2 linked regions of the Caulobacter sp. FWC2 genome follow. The protein of the gene in region 1 interacts with the protein of each later gene in a pairwise test. Links are inferred from orthologs where the notes say so. Each region holds a gene or a part of one and is shown in the gene's direction. Other genes may lie near its edges. The genes, in order: CSW62_RS00975 and CSW62_RS11100.

What was found.
Region 2: the proteins of CSW62_RS00975 (region 1) and CSW62_RS11100 interact in binary tests that used the Escherichia coli proteins (3 or more experiments, as listed by UniProt). The link is inferred for Caulobacter sp. FWC2 from one-to-one orthologs.

What each region holds. Positions count from the first base shown.
Region 1 is NZ_PEBF01000001.1:192,625-202,496, forward strand. What follows is about bases 3,076-5,971. They hold CSW62_RS00975 (2Fe-2S iron-sulfur cluster-binding protein), read left to right. Parts: upstream 3,076-4,311; coding sequence 4,312-4,632; downstream 4,633-5,971. Other genes in these bases: CSW62_RS00970 (NAD(P)/FAD-dependent oxidoreductase), read left to right, coding at 3,076-4,270. In the rest of the region: sdhD (succinate dehydrogenase, hydrophobic membrane anchor protein), read left to right, coding at 1-251; sdhA (succinate dehydrogenase flavoprotein subunit), read left to right, coding at 251-2,038; CSW62_RS00965 (succinate dehydrogenase iron-sulfur subunit), read left to right, coding at 2,046-2,828; more of CSW62_RS00970, read left to right, coding at 3,032-3,075. UniProt on the Escherichia coli protein: Ferredoxin are iron-sulfur proteins that transfer electrons in a wide variety of metabolic reactions. Although the function of this ferredoxin is unknown it is probable that it has a role as a cellular electron transfer protein.
Region 2 is NZ_PEBF01000001.1:2,311,155-2,321,020, forward strand. Bases 2,363-5,252 are described here. They hold CSW62_RS11100 (iron-sulfur cluster assembly accessory protein), read left to right. Parts: upstream 2,363-3,550; coding sequence 3,551-3,955; downstream 3,956-5,252. Other genes in these bases: CSW62_RS11090 (aminotransferase class V-fold PLP-dependent enzyme), read left to right, coding at 2,363-3,169; CSW62_RS11095 (SUF system Fe-S cluster assembly protein), read left to right, coding at 3,177-3,536; CSW62_RS11105 (hypothetical protein), read left to right, coding at 3,955-4,155; CSW62_RS11110 (1-acyl-sn-glycerol-3-phosphate acyltransferase), read right to left, coding at 4,152-4,946; CSW62_RS11115 (glycosyltransferase family 9 protein), read left to right, coding at 5,053-5,252. Also shown: CSW62_RS11075 (hypothetical protein), read left to right, coding at 1-155; Fe-S cluster assembly ATPase SufC, read left to right, coding at 148-894; Fe-S cluster assembly protein SufD, read left to right, coding at 891-1,943; more of CSW62_RS11090, read left to right, coding at 1,943-2,362; more of CSW62_RS11115, read left to right, coding at 5,253-6,027; CSW62_RS11120 (DUF6165 family protein), read left to right, coding at 6,028-6,432; CSW62_RS11125 (ACT domain-containing protein), read left to right, coding at 6,429-6,836; CSW62_RS11130 (enoyl-CoA hydratase/isomerase), read right to left, coding at 6,823-7,626; CSW62_RS11135 (GGDEF domain-containing protein), read right to left, coding at 7,779-8,840; CSW62_RS11140 (coniferyl aldehyde dehydrogenase), read left to right, coding at 9,034-9,866. UniProt on the Escherichia coli protein: Is able to transfer iron-sulfur clusters to apo-ferredoxin. Multiple cycles of [2Fe2S] cluster formation and transfer are observed, suggesting that IscA acts catalytically.

The sequences.
Region 1 (9,872 bases):
TCGGCGCTGACCAGCACACGGCCGCGGCCTGGATCGGCCAGCCGCTGAACGCCGTGCTCCTGAGCCTGCTGCTGATCTCGGCTCTGATCCACCTGTCGAACGCGGTCCAGGTGGTGATCGAAGACTATATCCACCGCTTCACGAGCAAGTCGGCCCTGGTGATCGGCAATCTGTTCGTCTGTGTGCTGGCCGGCGCCGTGGGGGTCTTCTCGATCCTCAAGGTGGCCCTGACCGTGACCGGAGCCCATTGATGTCGGCCTACAAGTTCATCGACCACAAGTTTGACGTCGTCGTCGTCGGCGCCGGCGGTTCGGGTCTCCGCGCCGCCCTGGGCGCCGCGCAGGCGGGTCTGAAGACCGCCTGCATCACCAAGGTGTTCCCGACCCGCAGCCACACCGTGGCGGCGCAGGGCGGCATCTCGGCCTCGCTGGGCAATATGGGCCAGGACGACTGGCGCTGGCACATGTTCGACACCGTCAAGGGCTCGGACTGGCTGGGCGACCAAGACGCCATCGAGTACCTGACCCGCAACGCGCCCGCGGCGGTCTATGAGCTCGAGCACTGGGGCGTGCCCTTCTCGCGCACGGCCGACGGCAAGATCTATCAGCGCGCCTTCGGCGGCATGACCAAGAACTACGGCGAAGGCCCGATCCAGCGCACCTGCGCGGCGGCCGACCGCACCGGCCACGCCATGCTGCACACGATGTACGGCCAGTCCCTGGCCCACGACACCGAGTTCTTCATCGAGTACTTCGCTCTCGACCTGATCATGGACGACGGCGTCTGCCGCGGCGTGACGGCGTGGAAGCTCGACGACGGCACCCTGCACCGCTTCCAGGCCCAGACGGTGATCCTGGCCACGGGCGGTTACGGCCGCGCCTACTTCTCGGCCACCTCGGCTCACACCTGCACCGGCGACGGCAACGCCATGGCGCTGCGCGCCGGCCTGCCGCTGCAGGACATGGAGTTCGTGCAGTTCCACCCGACCGGCATCTACGGCGCCGGCTGCCTGATCACCGAGGGCGCGCGCGGCGAAGGCGGCTACCTGACCAACTCGGAAGGCGAGCGCTTCATGGAGCGCTACGCCCCGTCGGTGAAGGATCTCGCGCCTCGCGACATGGTCAGCCGTGCGATGACCATCGAAATCCGCGAAGGTCGCGGCGTGGGCCCGAACAAGGACCACATCTTCCTGCACCTGGATCACCTGGATCCGAAGATCCTGCACGAGCGCCTGCCCGGCATCTCCGAGACCGCCAAGGTCTTCGCCGGTGTCGACGTGACCAAGGCCCCGATCCCCGTGCTGCCGACCGTCCACTACAACATGGGCGGCATCCCGACGAACTATCACGGCGAAGTCGTCACCAAGTCGGGCGAAAACCCCGATCAGGTGATCCCGGGCCTGATGGCCGTGGGCGAGGCCGCCTGCGTGTCGGTGCACGGCGCCAACCGCCTGGGCTCCAACTCGCTGATCGACCTTGTGGTGTTCGGCCGCGCCGCGGCCCTGCGCTGCGCCGAGGTCCTGACCCCCGGCGCCAAGCAGCCGGAACTGAAGGACGCCTGGACCGACGGCCACCTGGCCCGCTTCGACCGCTTCCGCAACGCCTCGGGCTCGACCGGCACGGCCGAACTGCGTCTCGAGATGCAGAAGGCCATGCAGGAAGACGCGGCGGTGTTCCGCACGGGCGAAACCCTGGTCGGCGGCGCTCAACGCCTGGCGACGGTCTGGGACAAGGCCAAGGACATCAAGGTCAGCGATCGCGGTCTGGTGTGGAACACCGACCTGATGGAGACCCTGGAATTCGACAACCTGATCGGCCAGGCGGTCGTGACCGTGGCCGGCGCGGTCAACCGCACCGAAAGCCGCGGCGCCCACGCCCGCGAAGATTTCTCGAGCCGCGACGACGCCGAATGGATGAAGCACACCCTGGCCTGGCTCGATGTCGAGACCGGTAAGGTGAAGATCGATTACCGTCCGGTGCACAGCTACACGATGTCGGACGACATCGCCTACATCCCGCCGAAACAACGGGTCTACTGAGGGTACGATGGTCGAACTCGCACTCCCCAAGAACTCGCAGGTCAAGTCGGGCAAGCACTGGCCCGCACCGGCCGGCGCCAAGAAGGTCAAGACCTTCAAGATCTACCGCTACGATCCGGAAGCGGGCGGCAATCCGCGTTGGGACACCTACGACGTCGACGTCGATACCGTCGGCCCGATGGTTCTGGACGCCCTGCTCTATATCAAGAACACCATCGACCCGACCCTGGCCTTCCGCCGGTCGTGCCGGGAAGGCGTCTGCGGCTCGTGCTCGATGAACATCGGCGGCCGCAACACCCTGGCCTGCACCCACGGCTGGGCCGAGGTGCCGGGCAAGGCCGTGCAGATCAGCCCGCTGCCGCACATGCCGGTGGTCAAGGACCTGATCCCCGACCTGACGCTGTTCTATGCTCAGTATGCTTCGGTCGAGCCCTGGCTGCACACCGACACGCCCGAGCCGCAGACGGAGTGGAAGCAGTCGCCGGAAGACCGCGAGAAGCTCGACGGCCTCTACGAGTGCATCCTCTGCGCCTGCTGCTCGACCTCGTGCCCCAGCTACTGGTGGAACGGCGACAAGTATCTGGGCCCGGCGGCCCTGCTGCATGCCTATCGCTGGCTGATCGACAGCCGCGACGAAGCGACCGGCGACCGCCTCGACCAGCTTGAAGACCCCTTCAAGCTCTATCGCTGCCACACGATCATGAACTGCGCCCAGGTCTGCCCCAAGGGTCTGAACCCGGCCAAGGCCATCGCCGAGATCAAGAAGATGATGGTCGAGCGCGTCGTCTGACGGGATCTCCAACTCGGCAAACGCGGGGCGGCTTCGGAAACGGGCCGCCCATAGAGCCTGCCTTAGCAGGCTCTTTTTGTAAGGGGAGCGCGTCCGGGCGCGAAACCGCAGACACTTTCTCTGACGCGCTCTGTATCCGCCTCTATCATGGCGCTTGCCAATAGGTGACGCCGGCGTCATTTTTGACGAAAGGGAGGGCGTCGTTGAGCGCTGAAGCCAATCAGAACGCGTGCGTCGTCATCGTCGGCGCCGGTCATGCCGGCGGCTCGGCCGCGGCGTTCCTGCGTCAGTACGGTCACCAGGGCCGCATTGTGCTGATCGGGGACGAGCCGCTGCTGCCCTATCAGCGCCCGCCGCTTTCGAAAGCCTGGCTGAAAGGCGAGGCCGACGCCGACTCGCTCTCGCTGAAACCCGCCGACTGGTACGCTGACAACAATGTCTCCCTGCGCCTCGAAGGCGTGGCCGAGCGGATCAACCGTGCGGAAAAGACGGTCACCCTCGCCTCGGGCGAGGCCATCGCCTACGACTTCCTCATTCTGGCGACCGGCGCTCGCGCCCGGGCGCTGCCGGTTCCGGGCGCCGATCTGGCCGGCGTGCTGTCCCTCCGCACGGCGGCCGACGCTGAGCGGCTCAAGCACGCCCTGGGCCCGGACAAGCGCCTGGCCGTGATCGGCGGCGGCTATGTCGGCCTTGAGGCTGCGGCCTCGGCCCGGGCGCTCGGCGGCCACGCCATGGTCATCGAGCGTGAAAGCCGGGTGCTGGCTCGCGTCGCCTGCGAAACCCTATCGCTGTTCTTCCAGGATTATCACGGCAAGCATGGGGTAGTGTTCGAGCTGAACGCCGGCGTCGCCGGCTTCGAGGGCGAGAATGGCCACGTCACCGGCGTGAAGTTCTCCGATGGTCGCGTGGTCTCCTGCGACGTCGCCCTGGTCGGCGTCGGCGCGGTCCCGAATGACGAACTGGCCAAGGATGCGGGCCTGGCGACCGCCAATGGCGTGGTTGTCGACCTGGAAGCGCGTACCGAGGATCCGTCGATCTTCGCGATCGGCGACGTCACCCACCGCCCGCTCCCTCTTTATGAGCGGCAATTCCGCCTGGAGAGTGTTCCCAACGCGCTGGAGCAGGCCAAGCAGGCCGCCTCGGCGATTCTCGGACGTCCGGGTCCCGCGCCTGAAGTCCCATGGTTCTGGTCCGACCAGTATGATCTGAAGCTGCAGATCGCCGGCTTGCCGTTCGAGGCCGACCGCCAGATCGTGCGCGGCGACGTTGCCGCCGCCAAGTTCGCGGTCTTCCATTTGAAGGGCGACCTTCTGCAGGCCGTCGAGGCGGTCAATGCTCCGCCAGAGTTCATGGCCGGCAAGCAGCTGATCGCCAAACGCACGCCGGTCGACGCCGACAAGCTCGCCGATCCGTCGGTGTCCATGAAAGAGGTGGCGGCCTAAGGTCGCCCTATAGAGAGCCTTCCAGGGGTAACGGGAAACAGATGGCCAAGATCACCTATATTGAACACGACGGCACGGAACATGCGCTCGACGTGAAGTCGGGACTGACCGTCATGGAAGGCGCCGTGAAGAACAACGTGCCGGGCATCGACGCCGACTGTGGCGGCGCATGCGCCTGCGCCACCTGCCACGTCTATGTCGATCCGGTCTGGCTCGATAAGACCGGCGACAAGTCCGCCATGGAAGAGTCGATGCTGGACTTCGCCGAGAACGTCGAGCCCAACAGCCGCCTGTCCTGCCAGATCAAGGTGAGCGATGCGCTGGACGGCCTGGTCGTGCGCCTGCCGGAAAGCCAGCACTAGGATAGAGGCCTGGAGCCCGTCCCGGCGGGCCCCAGAGGGCGGCATTAATCACGGCGTCAAAAGAGCGCCGTTATATTGTCGCGAGGGGGTTGCCAGTCGTCTGGGTGGGGACTAGATCAACGCCTCGCTCGGAACGGCATCGCGACCGGACGACGCGGCTCCCGAAAGGGAGTTGCATCGGTTCAGACGCTTCGCTAAAAACCGCGCTCCAATCGACTCGATGACGGATCCGCAAGGGCGGCCACGGTGGCCCTGAGGATCCTTCTTTTGTCTTTTCGCTTCCCGGTTTCCGGTATTCGAAAAAGCCGAAAAGAGCTGGTTGACTTCGGAATGTCGCCTCCTTAGAAGCGCCGCTCCGACGCATCGCCGCCAAGACTTCGCAAGAAGTCAGCGGCGCGATGCAAGGTTAGACAAGTAATTGTTTCGAAGTTTCTTCGAAATTATCGCTTGACTGACTTGGGCAGCTTCGTTAGAAGCCGCCCTCCAAGAAATGCTAGAGAGTTCTTCGGGGCTTTTGAGTATTTCGGCCGGGATAGCTTCGAAGTTTTCTTCGAGAAATAGCTTGACTGGTTTCGGTGGTTTCTTTAGAAGCTGCCGGCTCTGCCGAAGACCTCCGGGTTGGTTGGCGGTGAGGTCGGAAAGTTTTGAAAAAAACGATTTGACACGGAATTCGAGGTTCGCTAGATAGCCGCCTCCGCCGACACCGGGCGCTAAACGGTGGGGCCGCTCCGGCGGTTCGGGTCTTTGACATTGTTGATTTGGAAAGAGAAACGCAGGCGGCGGCGCTCTGGCGATGGACTGAAAGGTTCATCTTCGACGCTGACAAATGCGGTCTCTTGAAGACACCATGAATATCATGGACTGGAAACTTCGGTTTTCAATTCATCGATGTGATTGGGAACTCGTCAAGATACTATGCAAACCAGATACCTGGTTCTGGGTTTTCCCCCGGGACTGGAAGTCTGATGTCAATGTCAACTCAACCTGAGAGTTTGATCCTGGCTCAGAGCGAACGCTGGCGGCAGGCCTAACACATGCAAGTCGAACGGATCCTTCGGGATTAGTGGCGGACGGGTGAGTAACACGTGGGAACGTGCCTTTTGGTTCGGAACAACTCAGGGAAACTTGAGCTAATACCGGATAAGCCCTTCGGGGGAAAGATTTATCGCCATTAGAGCGGCCCGCGTAGGATTAGCTAGTTGGTGGGGTAAAGGCCCACCAAGGCTACGATCCTTAGCTGGTCTGAGAGGATGATCAGCCACATTGGGACTGAGACACGGCCCAAACTCCTACGGGAGGCAGCAGTGGGGAATCTTGCGCAATGGGCGAAAGCCTGACGCAGCCATGCCGCGTGAATGATGAAGGTCTTAGGATTGTAAAATTCTTTCACCGGGGACGATAATGACGGTACCCGGAGAAGAAGCCCCGGCTAACTTCGTGCCAGCAGCCGCGGTAATACGAAGGGGGCTAGCGTTGCTCGGAATTACTGGGCGTAAAGGGAGCGTAGGCGGACTGTTTAGTCAGAGGTGAAAGCCCAGGGCTCAACCTTGGAATTGCCTTTGATACTGGCAGTCTTGAGTACGGAAGAGGTATGTGGAACTCCGAGTGTAGAGGTGAAATTCGTAGATATTCGGAAGAACACCAGTGGCGAAGGCGACATACTGGTCCGTTACTGACGCTGAGGCTCGAAAGCGTGGGGAGCAAACAGGATTAGATACCCTGGTAGTCCACGCCGTAAACGATGAGTGCTAGTTGTCGGCATGCATGCATGTCGGTGACGCAGCTAACGCATTAAGCACTCCGCCTGGGGAGTACGGTCGCAAGATTAAAACTCAAAGGAATTGACGGGGGCCCGCACAAGCGGTGGAGCATGTGGTTTAATTCGAAGCAACGCGCAGAACCTTACCACCTTTTGACATGCCCGGACCACCAGAGAGATCTGGCTTTCCCTTCGGGGACTGGGACACAGGTGCTGCATGGCTGTCGTCAGCTCGTGTCGTGAGATGTTGGGTTAAGTCCCGCAACGAGCGCAACCCTCGCGATTAGTTGCCATCAGGTTTGGCTGGGCACTCTAATCGTACTGCCGGAGTTAATCCGGAGGAAGGCGGGGATGACGTCAAGTCCTCATGGCCCTTACAAGGTGGGCTACACACGTGCTACAATGGCGACTACAGAGGGCTGCAATCCCGCGAGGGGGAGCCAATCCCTAAAAGTCGTCTCAGTTCGGATTGTTCTCTGCAACTCGAGAGCATGAAGTTGGAATCGCTAGTAATCGCGGATCAGCATGCCGCGGTGAATACGTTCCCGGGCCTTGTACACACCGCCCGTCACACCATGGGAGTTGGCTTTACCCGAAGGCGCTGCGCTAACTCGCAAGAGAGGCAGGCGACCACGGTAGGGTCAGCGACTGGGGTGAAGTCGTAACAAGGTAGCCGTAGGGGAACCTGCGGCTGGATCACCTCCTTTCTAAGGATGCTTCTCCAGCCTCTCACGAGGTTATTGAAGCTCCAATTAGTGCGCTAGACGCACACAAATGAGCGGATCGCCGCCGTCTTCGTTTCTCTTTCCACTTGTTCTGGACCGTCGAGGTTCAGGACACGATCGCGAGCCCTGGAGCGGGTCCTCATTTGAGGGTCTGATCTGAGCGGCCTATGGGCCCGTAGCTCAGTTGGTTAGAGCGCACGCTTGATAAGCGTGAGGTCATAAGTTCAAGTCTTATCGGGCCTACCACTCTTCCATCCTACGGATCCGCAACCGACCAGTTCCCCGCTGGGCAAGCAACTCACACCGAGTGTGAGGGGCCATAGCTCAGTTGGTAGAGCGCCTGCTTTGCAAGCAGGATGTCGTCGGTTCGAATCCGTCTGGCTCCACCATCTCCCTGTCATCGGACAGGTCGAGATATCGCGATCGAGGAATGATCAAGTTTGCGCTGGCTCTTAAGCCAGTTGCGAAATGACATTGTGAAGGCAGGGTTCCTCCGCCAACCGTAGCTCACCCCTGGGATACGGACCTGGTTTAAGGATGGACTTAAGAAGACATCATTGTCTGACTAAGGGTAGAGCTCATGCTCGATCTCTTCTCACGTGAGTGACAAGAGACGATTATGCATGGGTTTTGCTGAGAACGATCAAGCGCATAAGGGCTTCTGACGGATGCCTTGGCATTGAGAGGCGATGAAGGACGTGGCACGCTGCGATAAGAGCCGGGGAGGCGCGAGCACCCTTTGATCCGGCTATCTCCGAATGGGGAAACCCACCTTTATGGTCACCCAACTTAGTCTCGCCTTCGGGCGGGGCCAGGATTGGTTGATCAGAAGAGGTATAATGACCTGAATACATAGGGTTCATTAAGCAAACCCGGGGAACTGAAACATCTCAGTACCCGGAGGAAAGGACATCAACCGAGACTCCCGTAGTAGTGGCGAGCGAACCGGGACCAGGCCAGTGCTGTCGTGACATAAAGCTGAATGTGCTGGGAAGCACAGCCATAGTGGGTGATAGCCCCGTAAGCGTCAAATAGCGACAGACTCGAGTAGGGCGGGACACGTGAAATCCTGTCTGAACATGGGGGGACCACCCTCCAAGCCTAAGTACTCCTCAATGACCGATAGCGAACAAGTACCGTGAGGGAAAGGTGAAAAGCACCCCGACAAGGGGAGTGAAACAGATCCTGAAATCGGAAGCCTACAAGCAGTCGGAGCCACCGAGCGTGGTGACGGCGTACCTTTTGTATAATGGGTCAGCGACTTCATGTGCCGTGCAAGCTTAAGCCGTTAGGTGTAGGCGCAGCGAAAGCGAGTCTGAATAGGGCGAATAAGTACGTCGCATGACGACCCGAAACCAGGTGATCTATCCATGAGCAGGATGAAGGTAAGGTAACACTTACTGGAGGTCCGAACCGGTGAATGTTGAAAAATTCTCGGATGACTTGTGGATAGGGGTGAAAGGCCAATCAAACCTGGACATAGCTGGTTCTCCGCGAAAACTATTTAGGTAGTGCCTCGGACGTATTCCTTGGGGGTAGAGCACTGAATGGATGCGGGCGGCGCGAGCTGTACCAATTCTAATCAAACTCCGAATACCCAAGAGAACTATCCGGGAGACACACGGCGGGTGCTAACGTCCGTCGTGAAAAGGGAAACAACCCTAACCATCATCTAAGGCCCCCAAGTACTGGCTAAGTGGGAAACGATGTGGGTTTGCTTTGACAACCAGGATGTTGGCTTAGAAGCAGCCATCATTTAAAGAAAGCGTAACAGCTCACTGGTCAAGCGAACCTGCGCGGAAAATGTAACGGGGCTTAAGCCAGTCGCCGAAGGTATGGGTGTGCACTCTGTGCACGCGGTAGCGGAGCGTTCCGTAAGCCGATGAAGGTGAGGCGTGAGCCTTGCTGGAGGTATCGGAAGTGAGAATGCTGACATGAGTAGCGATAAAGAGGGTGAGAGACCCTCTCGCCGAAAGCCCAAGGGTTCCTGCGTAAAGCTAATCTGCGCAGGGTTAGTCGGCCCCTAAGGCGAGGCCGAAAGGCGTAGTCGATGGGAATCAGGTGAATATTCCTGAACCAGTTGGAAGTGACGGATCTGGTAAATTGTCGGGGCTTATTGGATTGCTCCCGGCAGTGAACAGGTCCCTGGAAATAACTCCAACGGAGACCGTACCCGAAACCGACACAGGTGGGCAGGTAGAGTATACCAAGGCGCTTGAGAGAACTGTGCTGAAGGAACTCGGCAAATTGCACGCGTAACTTCGGGATAAGCGTGACTCTCTTTTGGGCAACCAGATGAGAGTGGCACAAGCCAGGGGGTAGCGACTGTTTATCAAAAACACAGGGCTCTGCGAAGCCGCAAGGCGACGTATAGGGTCTGACGCCTGCCCGGTGCCTGAAGGTTAAAAGGAGGGGTGCAAGCTCTGAATTGAAGCCCAGGTAAACGGCGGCCGTAACTATAACGGTCCTAAGGTAGCGAAATTCCTTGTCGGGTAAGTTCCGACCTGCACGAATGGCGTAACGACTTCCCCACTGTCTCCAGCACAGGCTCAGCGAAATTGAATTCCCCGTGAAGATGCGGGGTTCCCGCGGTCAGACGGAAAGACCCTATGAACCTTTACTGCAGCTTCGCCTTGGCGTTAGCAACAACATGTGTAGGATAGGTGGGAGGCTATGAAACCGGGGCGCCAGTCTCGGTGGAGCCATCCTTGAAATACCACCCTTATTGTTGCTGACGTCTAACCGCGGCCCGTTAT
Region 2 (9,866 bases), 2.1 Mb from region 1 along the record:
ACAAGGTCGTGGGCACGCCGGGACACGAGGAATACTGGATCCCGACCGAGGATCTTTCGCTTCTAAACGCCGCCATCCAGGGCCAGATCGCCGTCGCCGGAACCTTCGCGGGTGGTGACGCGGAATACAGAAAAATCGACGAGACCCATGCTTAAGATCCAGAACCTTCATGCCCGCGTCGAGGACAAGCCGATCCTGAAGGGCGTCACGCTCGACGTCCCCGCCGGCGAGGTCCATGCGATCATGGGGCCGAACGGGGCCGGCAAGTCGACCCTGTCCTACGTGCTGTCGGGCCGTGGCGGCTACGAGGTCACCGAGGGTTCGGCGAGCCTGAATGGCGACGATCTGCTCGCCCTGGAGCCCAACGAGCGGGCGGCCAAGGGCCTGTTCCTGTCGTTCCAGTATCCGCTTGAAATCCCGGGCGTTCCGGCCCTGACCTTCATCCGCACCGCCCTCAATGCCCAGCGCCGCGCGCGGGGCGAGGACGAGGTCGCCGCGCCGGCTTTCCTAAAGCTGGCCAAGGAGAAGGCGGCGGCGCTGAAGATCGACTTCGAGATGCTCAAGCGCGGCCTGAACGTCGGCTTCTCCGGCGGCGAGAAGAAGCGGATGGAAATCTTCCAGATGTCGATGCTTTCGCCGAAGTTCCTGATCCTGGACGAGACCGACAGCGGTCTGGACATCGACGCCCTGAAGATCGTCTCCGAAGGCGTCAACGCCCTGCGTTCGCCCGAGCGCGGCATGCTGGTCATCACCCACTATCAGCGCCTGCTGGACTACATCAAACCCGACAAGGTCCACGTGCTGGCCGCCGGCCGCATCGTCGCCTCGGGCGGTCCGGAACTGGCGCTGCAGCTGGAAGCCGAGGGCTACGACAAGTACGTGGCCGCCGCATGAGCCTCGCCTCCGCCCTAAAGACCGGCGACGTCACCGAGCTGCCCTCGCGGCGCGACGAGGACTGGCGCTGGACGGACCTGCGCGGCCTGATCCGGACGCTGCCGAAGGTCTACCAGCACGCCGGGACCGGCGTCGAAGGCCCGTTCCGCGACGGCGTGGCGTTCTCGGCCAGCCGGACGGTTTCGGTCGCCAACGGCTATGTCGATGGCCTGGGCGGCGGCGCGCTGGTGTTCGACGTGCACGATCCTGTCGTGGCGCTGAACGTGCGATCGGCCGGCGACCAGATCGGTCTCGTGACCGCGCTGAAGGTCCGCGTGCCGGCGGGCGTGAGCGGCGTGCTGCTCGAAAGCCATGTGGGCGAGGGCGGTTACCTGGCCGACTTCCGCCTGGACATCACGGTGGAAGACGGCGCCGCGCTGGAGCGTATCGTGCTGGTCGATGATGACGCGCAAGCCGTCAACGTCGTCACCGCCGAGGTCGACCTGGCCCCCGGCGCGGCCTACGCCCAGACTGTGCTGACCTCGGGCGCGCGTCGCCAGCGTATCGAGACGCGGGTCAACCATCCGGGCGCACACGCCCAGGTCCGCCTGGACGGCGTCTATCTGCTGGACGGCCAGCGCCACGCCGACCAGACCACGGTCGTCACCCACGCCGGTGTCGACGGGATTACCAGCCAGCTGACCAAGGGCATGGTCAATGACCAGGCGCGGGGCGTCTTCCAGGGCCGCATCGTGGTCTCGCCCGGCGCCGACCAGACCGACGCGCGCATGGGCCATCACGCCCTGATCCTGTCGGACAAGGCCGAGATCGACGCCAAGCCGGAACTGCTGATCTTCGCCGACGACGTCTCCTGCGCCCACGGCAACACGATTGGCGCTCTGGACGAGGAAGCAATCTTCTACGCCCGCCAGCGCGGCATCCCGGAGCTCGAGGCCAAGGCCATGCTGACCGTGGCCTTCGTCGGCGAGGTGGTCGAGCGGATCGAGCACGAGGGCGCGCGTGAGATCGCCGCCGCCTGGGTCGCCCGCAAGCTGGGGAGCCCGGAATAGTGGCCTTTGACGCTCCGTTCGATGTCGAGGCGATCCGCGCCCAGTTTCCGATCCTGGCCCGCCAGGTCCACGGCAAGCCGCTGATCTATCTCGACACCGCCGCCAGCGCCCAGAAGCCAGACGCGGTGCTGGACGCCATGATGGGCCTGGCTCGCACCTCTTACGCCAACGTCCACCGCGGCCTGCACACGCTCGCGAACGAAACGACGGAAGCCTATGAAAAGGCGCGCGAAACTGTCGCGCGTTTCATCAATGCCGAGCCGACCGAAGTCGTCTGGACCAAGAGCGCCACGGAAGCGGTGAACCTGGTCGCCAGTTCGTTCGGCCTGTCGCTAAACGCCGGCGACGAGATCGTGCTCTCGGAGATGGAGCACCACGCCAACATCGTGCCGTGGCACTTCCTGCGCGAGCGCAAGGGCGTGGTTTTGAAGTTCATCCCGGTGCTGGATGACGGCCGGCTCGACGTGGAGGCCTTCAAGGGCCTGCTGTCCGAGAAGACCAAGATGGTCGCGGTTACGCACATGTCGAACGTGCTGGGCACGGTCAACGACGTGCCTGAGATCGTCCGCCTGGCCCACGCCGCCGGCGCGCCGGTGCTGCTGGACGGCTGCCAGGGCGTGGTTCACACCAAAGTTGACGTGAAGGCCCTGGACGTCGATTTCTACGTTTTCTCCGGTCACAAGCTGTACGGTCCGACCGGCATCGGCGTGCTCTACGGCAAGGCCGAGCGCCTGGCCGCTCTGCCGCCTTATCAGGGCGGCGGCGAGATGATCGGTTCGGTCTCGATGGACCGCATCACCTACGCTGATCCGCCGCATCGCTTCGAGGCCGGCACTCCCGCGATCCTGGAGGCCGTCGGCCTGGGCGCGGCGATCGAGTGGCTGAATGGCCTCGATCGCGACGCAGCCTTCGCTCACGAGCATGCCCTCTACGAGCGCGTCGCCGAACGCCTGCGCGGCGTCAATGGCGTGCGGATCCTGGGCGAGGCGCCCGGCAAGGGCGCGGTGCTGTCGTTCACGGTCGAGGGCGCCCACGCCCATGACATCGCCCAGGTGCTGGACCGCTACGGCGTCGCCGTCCGCGCCGGGACCCATTGCGCAGAGCCCTTGATGCGCCGTTTCGGCGTCACATCGAGCGCGCGCGCCTCCTTCGCCCTATATAATACGGAAGCCGAAGCCGACGCGTTCGTGGACGCGCTGGCCAAGGCCCGCAGTTTCTTCAGTTGAGCCGCCGATGACCGACGCCGCCGCTTCCTCCGAGCCCATGACCTCCCTGTCCAAGGACGAGCTTAACCGGCTGACCGATCAGCTGATCGAGAAGCTGAAGACCGTGTACGACCCGGAAATCCCGGTCGACATCTATGAGCTGGGCCTGATCTACAAGGTCGATGTCAGCGACGACAAGGACGTGGCCATCGACATGACCCTGACCGCCCCGGGCTGCCCGGTGGCCGGGGAAATGCCGGGCTGGGTCCGCGACGCGGTGATGGAAATCCCCGGCCTGAAGTCGTGCAATGTCGAGCTGGTCTTCGAGCCGCCGTGGGATTCCTCGCGGATGAGCGACGAGGCCAAGCTGCAACTGAACATGTTCTGATCGGTTCAAAGCCCATGGAAACCGCGATCACCGCACGCCCCCGCCGCCCGCGCCCCAAGGTCGTCACCCTGACCGACGCCGCGGCCGCGCGCGTCAAGGAGATCATGGCCCGCGCCGACAAGCCCTATGCGGGCCTCCGCGTCGGCGTGAAGAATGGCGGCTGCGCGGGTTCGGAATATGTCTTCGAATACGCCGCCGAACGCGGCCCGATGGACGAGGTGGTCGAGGACAAGGATGTCACCATCCTGATCGAGCCCAAGGCCGTACTGTTCCTGATCGGGACCGAGATCGACTACGAGATCACCAAGTTGTCGTCGAAGTTCGTGTTCCACAATCCGAACGAGACCGACGCCTGCGGCTGCGGTGAGAGCGTGACGATCCAGCCGGCGGCCGAGGCTCCCGAGGCGAGCGAGCACTGATGCTGGCGCGCACGCCGTCCTGCGTCGAATGCGGCCTGGCCTGGGGCGCGCCGCGCTTCAAGCACGAGGACGAGGCGCCGCTCTACTGGTCTGACACCGGCCTGCTGTGCTCCTCGACATGCGCCCAGACCCACTTCGCCAAGCGGCGCGCCGAGGGCACGTTCGTGGCTATCCCGGCGGAGTGTCCGGTCGAGGTTTAGGCCGAGGCTTCCGCTGTCTTCGGCGTCGCGGCCACGTTCTTCCGGCCATCCCACTCCACCAGCACCGAGGGCTTCACCGGTTCTCCGCGCGCCTTTGCGATCAGTTCATTCGTGCGGCCTTCGATCGCCGCCTCCATGCGCTGCATGAAGTCGTCCTTCTCCAGGCCCTGGGGCAGGGGTGACAGGAACTCGACGGTGGCGACTCCGGGCGTCTTGGCCTTCTCCTGCTGCTTCCAGAAGCAGCCGAGATTGGTGGCTACCGGCACGACCGGCAGGTTAAAGTCCTTGCTCATGTAGTAGACGCCGGTGCGATAGCGGAACCGCTCGCCCGGCGCGGCCAGGTGTCCTTCGGGATAGATCAGGATCCGCCGGCCCTCGGCCGCGACCTGGGCGGCGCTTTCCGACAGAGCCTTGCGCGCCTCGGGACCGCCGCAACTGTCGACGACAATGGCCCCGAACTTCTTCAGGATCGCCCCGACCAGCGGGAACTTCTCCAGGTGGTCGCCGGTGACGAAGCTGAGATTGTCGACATGGGCGAACATCACGAAGCCGTCGCCCCAGCTGTGGTGCTTGGCGGCGATGATGCAAGGGCCCTTTGGCAGGTTTTCCTGGCCTTTCAGCTCAACCTTCACCCCGCCCAGCACGTCCAGCGCCCACAGCATCCGGCGGCTATAGAGCCTCAGCGTGAAGGTCACGGCGTCGCGACCCGGCGCCAGGGCGGCGAAGGCCGCCGACAGGCCATAGAAGATCGACAGGACCCAGTAATAGGCGTTGAACAAGGCGCTGCGCATCAGGTCCGTCTTTATCCTCGGGACGCGCAGCCTAGCGGCAGTTCGGGGCAGAATACAGCGCGGGGTTGGCGTTGACCAAGACGCTCGGCGCGGTCCACACACGGCCATGGTCCAGACGGTTCTGATCTATTCGATGGGCGAGGTGATCGGCGATGGCCTGATCAAGCTGCCCTTTATAGCCGGCCTGCGCGCGGCCTTTCCTGAGGCTCGCATCAGCTGGTGCGCGGCCAAGGGCGAGACGGTCTATGCCGGCCCGCTGAAGGCCGTGGTGGCCGGCTATGTCGACGAGGTGATCCTGGACGGGCGCAACGGCGCGCGGCCCCTCGATAGCCTGCCGTGGAGCAAGCCGTTCGACGGTCGCGCGTTCGACCTCGTCATCGACACCCAGGAGAATCTGCGTCGCAGCGGCGTCGCCCGGCGCGGCGCGAGTGGTCGCTTCATCTCGGCCGCCCGTCATGCGCGCGACAAGGACTGGCCGATGGCCGTCACTGACCGCCTGGCGCGACTGCTGGCTCTGGCCACTGACGGGCAGGGCGCGCCGACGCCTCTGGCGCTCAACCATCCCGACGCTTTGAACGCCGCTGAGACCCTGCTGCCGACCGGCCCGACCTATGTCGGCCTAGCGCCCGGAGCGGGCGGTCAGGACAAACGCTGGCCGCTAGAGAACTATTTCGAGCTGGCGCGACGGATCGTCGCCAAGGGCTGGACGCCGGTATTCCTGTTCGGCCCCGACGAGGCCGAGGACGCCGCCGTGGCCGCGCGGGAGGTCCCGCAAGCGCTCCAGCCCGAGCGCAACCGCATGGACGGCTACACGGCCGTGAAGGGGCCGCTGCTGGTCATCGCCTTGGCCAGACGGCTGGCGGCCGGAGTCGCCAACGACGCCGGCCCGGGCCACATGCTGGCCGCCGGGGGCGCGCCGCTGCTGTCTCTGCAACAGGACCGCCGCAAGTCGGTGAAGTTCCGCCCCGCCGCCCGGCGGCTTGAGATGCTGGTCGCGGAAGACTACGGAAGCGGCATGGGCGCCCTGCCGGTCGACGCGGCCTGGGCGGCGCTCGAACGTCTGGTCACGGGAGCCGCCTGAATGTCCATCCTCGCGCCGATCTCGGCGGGCGAACTGGTCGACAAGATCACCATCCTGCGGGTCAAGGCCCAGCGCATCGGCGATCCGGCCAAGGAAGCCAATGTCCGCAAGGAGCTGGCCCTGCTGGAGGCTACCGCGGCCGAGCATCTGCCCAACACCGCCGACATCGCCCGCCTCACCGACGAACTGACCACCGTCAACGCCGCCCTGTGGGACATCGAGGACGGCAAGCGCGACTGCGAACGCCGCCAGGACTTCGGCCCGGACTTCGTCGCCCTGGCCCGCCGCGTCTATATCGACAACGACAAGCGCGCCGCCATCAAGCGCGCCATCAACGAAGCCGCCGGCTCGGAGATCGTCGAGGAGAAGAGCTACAAGCCCTATCTCGCGACGTCCGGAGAATGAGCCAAGTCATTCGCGGCGCTCGGGAAATGGTCGCTGGCATGACGCCGGACCTGAAGCCCGGCGCCTACGTCTTCTGCGCCGCCGGCGACCGCGACTGGGCGGGGCTGGCGCCGCTGGCCATGTTCCGCGAAGCCGATGGCGTCAGCCTGATCCTGGAGCGCGAAGCGGCGCAAGCCGCTGGCTTTCCGGTTGAGGCGCCGATGGCTCTGATCACCCTGAACGTCTACTCGGCCCTCGACGGCGTCGGCCTGACCGCCGCCGTGGCGACGGCCCTGGCCGAGGCCGGGATCGCCTGCAACATGGTCGCGGCGCTGAACCACGACCATGTCTTCGTGCCGGCGGGTCGCGCTGACGACGCCGTTGAGATCCTGCGCCAGCTACAGGCCGCCGCTACCGCCCCTTGAACGACGCCGCGCGTTTCTGGAGGAAAGCGGCGACGCCTTCGAGGAAGTCTTCGGTCTTGCCGGCGAACTTCTGGGCCTTGCGCTCGGCGTGAAGCTGGCCGGTCCAGTCGCTGTCGAGGCTGTCCCAGACCAGCTTGCGGATCGCGCCCAGCGCCGCCGGGCCTCGGGCCAGTTCCTGGGCCAGGGCGCGGGCGGTCGGGATCAGCTCGGCGTCCGGGACGCAGCGATTGACCAGGCCCCATTGCAGGGCGGTGGCCGCCGGGATCTTGTCGCCCAGCAGCATCATCTCCATGGCCCGCGCCTTGCCGATCAGGCGCGGCAGCAGGTAGGTCGAACCGCCGTCGGGGACCAGGCCAATTCGGCGGAAGGCCTGCAGGAAATAGGCGCTCTCGGACGCCACGATGATGTCGCCCATCAGGGCGATGGAGCAGCCGACGCCGGCCGCAGGGCCGTTCACCGCCGTGACGATCGGCAGCGGAAAGTCCTTCAGCAGGGTCATCAGCGGGTTGTAGGTGCTTTCCAGCGCCGAGCCGGCGTCGGGCTTGCCGTCGACGTCCAGTTCACGCCCGGCCGCGCCGCCGCCCGACAGGTTGGCCCCCGAGCAGAAGCCGCGACCTTCACCGGTCAGGATCACCGCGCGGGCCTCGACCTTGCCGGCTGCGATTGAAGCGAAGGCGTGGGTCAACTCGCGGGCGACCTCCAGGCTGGCGGCGTTCAGCGTGGTGGGATCGGCGAGGGTGACGGTCGCGATGCCGTCTTCAGTCGAGACACGGATCTTCTGATAGTCCACGGCGCGGTCCTCCCTTGGTCTTTTCAGAAGTCTAGGCGCCTTTGCCCCTTGGGAAGGCCAGCGGAATTTTCCAAAGAAATCGGAATCTTCACATGAGAACGCCGCCAATCGTGAGACCGGCGGCGCCTAAGGTAGGTCTTCTGCTGAAGAGGCTAGGCCGCGTTGGCCGAGGCCGGCATGGATTCCGCCGCGGTGACGCGGTTGCGGCCGCCACGCTTGGAGGCGTAGAGCGCCACATCAGCGCGTTCCATGAGCGAGTGACCGCTCTCGTTCGCCTTACGCTCGGCGAAGCCCGACGAGATGGTGATCGCGCCCAGGTCCTCGTTGGTCGAGCGCCGCTTGAGCATGCGCGAGGAGACCTCGACGCGGATCTCTTCCAGGGTGGTGGCGACGGTCGCGGCCGACTCGCGCGGGAAGATCATGGCGAATTCCTCGCCGCCGTAGCGGGCGGCGAACCGCGGCGGGGCGGCGACGCGGCCGATCACGGAAGCGACGTAACGGATGACCTGGTCGCCGGTCTGGTGGCCCCAGGTGTCGTTGAAGCCCTTGAAATGGTCGATGTCGAGCACGGCCAGACAGATGCTGGCGTTCTGCTCGTCGGCCTCGGCGCAGGCGCGCTCCAGCTCTTCGTCGAAGGCCTTGCGATTGGCGAGGTTGGTCAGGCCGTCGGTGGTGGCGTCGCGGCGAACCTGTTCCAGGTGCTCGCGCAGGCGCTCGACCTCGGCGGTGGAGTCGGCCAGACGCGTTTCCAGCGACTGGTTTTCCTTGTGCACGCGGCGGGTCGCCTCGGCCAGGCCGCCGACCAAGGTCTTGATGGCGTCGACGTCGGTTGTCTTGTCCAGGTTCTTGCTGGCGCCGGCCAGTTCCTTGCCGAAGGCGGCGTTGGACTTCTGGGCGTTGTGGATGGCTTTGGAGACCGCTTCCAGTTCCTTCGACAGAAGGTCGCCGGCGTCGCGGATCTGTTCGTTCAGGCGCGCCTTGGGCAGGTAGGTGGCGGCCAGTTCTTCGCTGACCAGTTCGGTCATCGGCTCGCCCAGCGAGATCAGGCGGGTCAGTTCACGGGCCAGGGCGCCGTCGGGATCGGCCACATAGTGGGTCCACAGCTCGAAGTTCAGCGCGGTCGGCCAAACCTGGTGGCGCTCCATGAGCTCCAGAGCACGCCCGGCGATCTTGTACGCCTCGGGACCGCGCAGCGTGGTTTCGACGTCCGACATCTCTTCTTCCCCCGTTCAGCGGTTCCCCTCGCGGAAACGCCGACGCTTGGAGCGCCACACTAGGGCGGAGAGTTCTTACGAGGCGTTAAGAACGACGTTCTCTTGCGCAGGAAACGACCAGGCGTCATGGTTATCATCGATAAGATGAGCACCGCGCCACTGTGGCCGGGCCAGGGTAGGGGAGGCGAACATCATGAACGCACCGGTCAATCTGTCGTTCGACGCCCATAAGGCCGCGATGACCGACGTCCTGCAGCGTCAGAAGGCCGCGCATCTGCGCGATGGCGCGCCCAGTCTCGAGAAGCGCATCGACTGGCTGAACCGTTCGATCGACCTGCTGGTCGGCCACCAGGCGCAGATCGGCAAGGCGGTGAACGAGGATTTCGGCTCGCGCTCGCCCGAGGCCACGGCCTTGACCGATGTCGCCGGCTCGATCGGCCCGTTGAAGTTCGCGCGCGAGAACGTCGCCAAATGGATGAAGCCGGAGAAGCGCAAGACGACTCCGGCGATCCTGGGCTTGTTCGGCGCCAAGGCGACCGTGCAGTGGCAGCCCAAGGGCGTCGTGGGCGTGATCAGCCCCTGGAACTTTCCGGTCAACCTGACCTTCGCCCCGCTGGCCGGGGTGTTCGCGGCCGGCAACCGGGCGATGATCAAGCCGTCGGAATTCACGCCGGCGACCTCGGACCTGCTGAAGGCGATGTTCGCCAAGGCGTTCTCGGAGGAGGAAGTCGCGGTATTCGTCGGCGGACCCGAGGTTGGCCAGGCCTTTTCGGGACTGGCCTTCGACCATCTGGTGTTCACCGGCGCGACCTCGGTGGCGCGCCACGTGATGCGGGCGGCGGCCGAAAACCTGGTGCCGGTGACCCTGGAGCTGGGCGGCAAGAGCCCGGTGATCCTGTCGCGCGGGGCCGACATGGCCACGGCCGCGGCGCGGATCATGAACGGCAAGACCCTGAACGCCGGCCAGATCTGCCTGGCGCCGGACTATGTCCTGGCCCCGCAGGAAGAGGTCGAGAGCTTCGTCAA